DNA from 2 places in the Xenorhabdus sp. PB62.4 genome. Region 1 is predicted to be linked to the other one. Evidence: predicted binding sites of a transcription regulator. Region 1 holds the regulator's gene; the other holds the start of a gene.

Region 1 (3,435 bases):
ACCAGTGCCAGCAAGTGGCTAATGGATGGCGGGGACAATTCAGTATTGCGGTTGATCAAGTTGTAAAGCCGGAGCGGACACTTCAGTTGATTTTGGATTTTTACCGCCATTTTCCAGATATTGAATTGTTTATCTATCCTGAAGTTTTTAATGGGGTATGGGATGCTCTTGTCGATGAGAGAGTAGATGTTGCCATTGGGGCGACACGTGCCTCTCCTGTCGGTGAGCGATATAGCTTTAGGGATATGGGATTCATGCCCTGGTTGTGTGTCGCCAGCCCTGCACATGAACTGGCTGCAATATCGGGAAAACTGAACGATGATCAAATTCGGCTTTATTCCAGTTTGTGTCTTGAAGATACTTCGCGCAACTTACCTAAACGCGATACATGGGCCTTGGATAACCAACGGCGATTAGTTGTGCCTGATTGGGATGCCGGATTGAGTTGCCTGATGGATGGGTTGTGTGTCGGGATGGTGCCCAAGCATCGTGCACTGCCGTTGATCCGTAAAGGAAAGCTGGTTGCACTGGAACTTGAACAACCACTGCCTGATAGCCCATGTTGCTTAACATGGTCAGAAGAATGCCATTCACCAGCATTAAGTTGGTTACTTAATTATCTTGGAGATAGTGAAACACTTAATGCTGAGTGGTTGCAGGAAAATTAACTATTAACGGCGATAATCGATAAAAGGTCCATCCGCCACGGAGCGACGCTCAACGAGACGCGGATGGACTTCAATAGTTTGTGCATCTTCACGCTTATTAACGATCCTATCCAATAGCATTGAGAAGGCCATTTGCCCCAGACGTTCTTTGGGCTGGTGGATGGTTGTTAATGCTGGTGTAAAATAGCGGGCATTACGAATATTGTCATAACCGATGATAGAAATGTCTTGCGGAACGCGTAATCCCAATTCATCGGCTGCGCAAATTGCACCCATTGCCATAACATCACCACCGCAAAAAACAGCAGTTGGGCGATGCTTTTGATTCAGGATTTTACACATGGCCTGATAACCAGATTCAGGTTCAAAATCACCTTGTACAATCCACTCGTCCCGAATAGTAATATTGGCTTCTCTCAGTGCCTTGAGAAAACCTTGATGACGTCCGCCTCCGGTATTTCTTGCCAATGGCCCCGGAATAGATGCAATATCACGATGGCCGCGTTCAATAAGGTAACGACCTGCCAAGTAACCACCATGAAAAGCGTTGTCAATAATTGCATCAGTAAAATCCCCTCTGGATTCTCCCCAATCCATAACTACCATGGGAATATTACGATAGTCTTCCAACATACCTAAAAGTTGTTCAGGATATTCTGAACACATTACCAGCAAACCATCTACGCGTTTTTGCGCTAACATTGCGAGATAAGCTTTCTGCTTATCAAGATTGTTATGAGAATTACACAAAATCAGTGTGTAGCCTTTGCCATAGCAGCTATTTTCAACAGATTCTATGATTTCAGCAAAATAAGGGGCTTCACTTGATGTTGCCAGCAATCCAATGGATTTGGTGTGGTTAACTTTCAAGCTGCGAGCAACGGCGCTGGGAGAATAATTCAGCTCCTTAATCGCAGCCCAAACTGTAGCCTTTGTATCTTCGGCGACGAAGCGGGTTTTATTGATAACATGGGATACGGTTGTGGTCGAAACACCAGCGCGTTTAGCCACATCTTTAATCGTTGCCATGATAAAAAGGACTCCTGACCTTATGGTCTAAATTTATATACCCTTCATTTTTCAGGCTGCCACATGGTTGATTGCTCTAACTTGTGTCACTTTGCAACCTGAAAGCTATTGGATATAGATATTTGTTAAGCGTTTGCCAATATATTTATATATAGAGTGATGGTTGGCAATAATTTAGCGATGAACCTTGAATTTTGTCTGATCTAGCTCAAAAGTGAAAGTAATAATCGATGTTATAAAGAGTATGGTTCAAGGATTACAGTATAGTTTTTTAAATAATGCAATAAATAACCATCTAAAGCTTATGGTATTGAGATATCTTAATTTTCACATTGAGGATAGTCTATGGATACAGATCTGAAGTTGGGATTATTGGCTGCCAGCAGTGCATTAATCATGATTGTTTTTCTGGGAAGCCTTTGCCTTATCTGATCGAGTTCGAGAAAAAGAATTGAGGTATAACATTACTTGTTCCAAGGGTAGGTGCACCTGTTCATAATGTGGTGAACAGGTGCACTTGCCCTTGTTATTTCAAACAGGGACGAGAATTAATCTTATTAAGCCAGATTTTCTTCAACAAATTTCCAGTTGACTAAAGCCCAGAAGTGCTCCAGGTATTGAGGACGCGCATTGCGGTAATCGATGTAATATGCGTGTTCCCAAACGTCAACTGTCAGTACTGGCTTATCTTCGCCTGTCAGTGGAGTTGCTGCGTTAGAAGTATTAACGATAGCGAGGCTGCCGTCAGTTTTCTTGACCAGCCATGTCCAGCCAGAACCAAAGTTTTTCAGGGCGGCGTCAGTGAACTGCTGTTTGAACTCAGCAAAAGAGCCGAAAGCACTATTGATAGCATCTGCTACTTTTCCGGTTGGTTCGCCACCACCATTTGGTGACAGACTATGCCAGTAGAAAGTATGGTTCCAGACTTGCGCTGCGTTATTGAAGATGCCGCCTTCAGATGTTTTGATGATTTCTTCCAGTGATTTTCCGGCAAACTCGGTCTCTTTAATCAGATTATTCAAGTTTACAACATAAGCGTTGTGATGTTTGCCGTAATGATATTCCAGAGTTTCTGCAGAAATGTGTGGTTCCAGGGCATCTTTGGCATAAGGTAATGCTGGTAATTCAAAAGACATTGCATGCTCCTTTTTAATATCGGTTTTTTGGCTCTGTAAACCATGACTTAGATACTGAATCATGGGCAGAGCAAATTTAAGCTTATTATCATGTTGCTGTTTTGATAATTATCTTAACAACTTTTTTGCTAAATAACAGGAGAAAAGATGCTACTTAGCTGCGAACTGGCGTAGAACTGAACTATAACATGAACTTAATACGGCTAATTAGGATAAAATACCTGATGAATACTTGTTGTAAATCATGGCAAAAATTTGCCACGGAAAGTTCGCGGTAGAAAAATCAGAGTAGAAAGTGGTATTCTGAATCAAACTTTTCTGATGCTGATGAATAGCACTTGCAGTTTAAGGAAGCAAAAATGACGACTATGAATACGAACACTAACACAGTTACTAATACAACAACTGAAGAAACTATTGAAAAAATTAAACGCCAAATTAGTGAGAACCCAATCCTGCTGTACATGAAAGGTTCTCCTAAATTGCCAAGCTGTGGTTTCTCTGCACAGGCAGTTCAGGCATTATCTGCCTGCGGTGAGCGTTTTGCTTATGTGGATATTCTGCAAAACCCAGATATTCGTGCTGAATTGCCTAAATATGCG
Region 2 (3,435 bases), on a different contig from region 1:
TACGTTGTATTGGTATAGTATTTTTTCTTGCTTAGCAGGGGCAGGCGTTTTTTAACATCCAACCAACTGTCAGGGTTACCTTTTTGTACAGCAGTTAATTTCCTGACATCAAGCACATGTCCATACCCCATATTATAAGCGGCGAGGGCGAACCAGATACGTTCATCTTCCGGAATAGTTATTGGCAACCGATCCATCAAATAGTGCAAATAGGACATTCCACCTTTCACACTCTCTTCCGGATCTAGCCGATCGTGAACACCCGCCCATTCCGCTGTCGGGCGAGTGAGCATCATCAGGCCACGGACGCCAGTGGGCGATGTTGCCTGAGGGTCCCAATGCGATTCTTGCCATGCAATAGATGCCACTAATTGCCAATCAAGTGAACCGGCATATTTTTCAAAAATTGGCTGATATGTCGGTAATGTTGTATTGATAGCGCGAATAAATGAAATGGTATCGAAATAGTCGAACGAACCGACATGACTGAAATACTTTTCTTGCAGCCGCGACATAATGCCGTTTTCAGCCAACATGCTGAAAAAATCAAGCATGGCTGAATAGAGACTATAATCATCATTTCGTCTTAAATACCAAGTCAGGGGACGTTCTTCACTGACATCAAAAGCAACGGCTAAATTGGGATGAATACGCTGTTGCAGGGCTAAGCTGATTGAATCGCTGATTGTATAGTCGATTATCCCCTCGGAAACTTGTTCAAGTAATTGCTGAGCGTTTTCGTGTGACGTCTCTTGCCAAGTTAAATCAGGATAAGATTGCTCTTTCCATTTTCTTAGTTCGCTTGCATGGGTTGAGCCAGCGGTGACGATGAGAGTGCCTTTTAAATCATTAAACGAGCGTGGGCGCGTTGTCCCTTTACGATAAACTAGCTGTTGTAAGACTGATGCGTAGGCAGGGCCCGTGCGTGTTTGATCCAGCCTATCTCTATTATAGATAAGGCTTGCAGCCAAAAAATCGGCTTTATCATTTTCTAAGTCGTCAAAAAGCTGGTTAATGTTGGTACGAAATTTAATGACAAGTTTAACACCCAGATAATCAGCAAACCGTTTGGCTAGTTCATAGTCGAATCCCGTGGGTTCATTTTTATTGTTAAGAGAAATCAGAGGAGAGGTAATGGTACTAACCCGAAGCTCTCCCCGTGCCAGAATTTTGTTTATCTGCTCCTGCTGTTTATTGGGCCAATTGATGTTCAGGCCAATGATGGCAGCAGAGAGGAGCGCGATAATAACGATAACAAAATAATTAATCTTTATATTACTCAAATAGTTATCTCTCGCCAGTGCGATTAGGCCCCGTGTGAAATATAAGATAATAGCATGGTCAAATTCCCAGTAATCGAGAATTTTGCGCAACAAAATTGGGATGTGCAACTTTATTAAATTAATTTAGAAGCTTTATTAAGTGTATTGTTAGGTTAATAAATGGTCACGCAAACGGTTTCGTCAGGGCGAACATTCCTCTATAATGTCTCGCGTTTCCCCCTGAGGCATCAGTCAGGCTTTGCTTCTAAGATGAGAGAACCTATTATTATGGAAATTCTGCGTGGCTCGCCCGCTTTATCAGCGTTTCGTATTACTAAGCTCCTTTCCCAGTGCCAAGATCAGCGGCTTCCTGTTACAGGCATTTATGCAGAATATGTGTATTTTGCAGATGTTAGCGCTCCAATTACAGGAGATGAACGGGAAAAATTAAATCGGCTATTAAAGTATGGTCCCTCTTTGGCTGAATATGAGCCGAAAGGTCAACTATTGTTAGTGACACCAAGGCCGGGAACAATATCTCCTTGGTCATCGAAAGCGACAGAAATTGTCCACAATTGTGGTCTAAACCAGATTGTCCGTTTAGAAAGGGGAATTGCCTATTATATTCAGGGTGCTGGTATGAATGCTGAGCAGGGGCAAGCGCTGTCAGCATTATTGCATGATCGCATGATGGAAAGTGTGTTCACGGAGTTTGAACAGGCTGATGCGCTGTTTTCCCAACAAAAACCTTCGCCATTGAAACAGATTGATGTCTTGCAATTGGGACGGACAGCACTGGAATCAGCAAATATTGAACTGGGTTTGGCTCTGGCTGCGGATGAAATTGATTATCTGGTGAGAGCGTTCCAGATGTTGGAACGTAATCCGACGGATGTTGAACTCTATATGTTTGCTCAGGCGAATTCTGAACACTGCCGCCACAAAATTTTCAATGCAGATTGGGTTATTGATGGTCAGGCCCAACCCAAGTCGCTGTTCAAAATGATCAAAAATACATTTGAACAGACACCAGATCATGTGCTCTCAGCTTATAAAGATAACGCTGCTGTGATGGAAGGCTCCCATATTGGTCGCTTTTTCCCTGATCCCGCAACGGGTATCTATGATTACCATCAAGAGCACGCTCATATCTTGATGAAAGTCGAAACCCATAACCATCCGACGGCAATTTCGCCCTGGCCTGGTGCTGCAACCGGCTCTGGCGGAGAAATTCGTGATGAAGGTGCAACAGGGCGAGGAGCCAAACCTAAAGCTGGATTGGTAGGATTCTCAGTCTCAAACCTGAAAATTCCCGGCTTTGAACAGCCGTGGGAAGAAGATTTCGGTAAGCCTGAACGTATAGTCAGTGCGTTGGATATCATGCTGGAAGGGCCATTGGGCGGTGCTGCGTTTAACAACGAGTTTGGTCGTCCGGCATTGTTGGGGTATTTCAGAACTTATGAAGAAAACGTGTACTCCCATAACGGTACAGAACTACGTGGTTATCACAAACCCATCATGCTGGCAGGGGGAATTGGAAATATTTGTGAAGAGCACGTCCAGAAAGGGGATATCCCAGTTGGCGCAAAATTAATTGTGTTGGGTGGGCCAAGCATGAATATCGGTTTGGGGGGCGGTGCTGCATCCTCAATGACATCGGGTCAATCTGATGCGGACTTAGATTTTGCCTCTGTGCAGCGTGATAATGCAGAGATGGAACGTCGTTGTCAGGAAGTGATTGATAGTTGCTGGCAGCGGGGGGAGAAAAATCCCATTCTGTTTATCCATGATGTAGGGGCTGGTGGCTTATCAAATGCTATGCCTGAATTAGTCAGTGATGGCGGCCGAGGCGGACGCTTTGAACTGCGTAACATTCTCAATGATGAACCGGGAATGAGCCCATTACAGTTATGGTGCAATGAATCTCAAGAGCGTTATGTTCTGGCGGTAGCCCCTGAGCAGCTTGCTCTGTTTGAAGAAATTTGCCGTCGGGAACGTGCTCCCTATGCTGTGATTGGGGAAGCAACAGAAGAACGACACCTTGTATTGAATGACAACCATTTTAATAATCAGCCAATCGATATGCCTTTGGATGTGCTGCTCGGCAAGACACCCAAAATGCTAAAAAATGTGCAGGTCTTGAAAGCACAAGGGCAACATTTAGATCGTAAAG

The links. Region 1 encodes PurR, which represses purine synthesis genes. Its sites were predicted from a motif close to CANGCAAACGTTTGCNTG; they were not measured.
Region 2: a site for PurR is predicted at 1,448-1,465, ahead of purL (phosphoribosylformylglycinamidine synthase). Genes of this name have one in related genera too.

What each region holds. Positions count from the first base shown of each region.
Region 1 covers NZ_NKHR01000028.1:30,949-34,383, forward strand. Annotated here, with positions in the region: gene punR (DNA-binding transcriptional activator PunR) at 1-668, shown strand, start outside; gene purR (HTH-type transcriptional repressor PurR) at 672-1,697, opposite strand; gene sodB (superoxide dismutase [Fe]) at 2,255-2,833, opposite strand; gene Xenpb_RS16830 (Grx4 family monothiol glutaredoxin) at 3,193-3,435, shown strand, end outside.
Region 2 covers NZ_NKHR01000004.1:259,375-262,809, reverse strand. Annotated here, with positions in the region: gene mltF (membrane-bound lytic murein transglycosylase MltF) at 1-1,283, opposite strand, end outside; gene purL (phosphoribosylformylglycinamidine synthase) at 1,551-3,435, shown strand, end outside.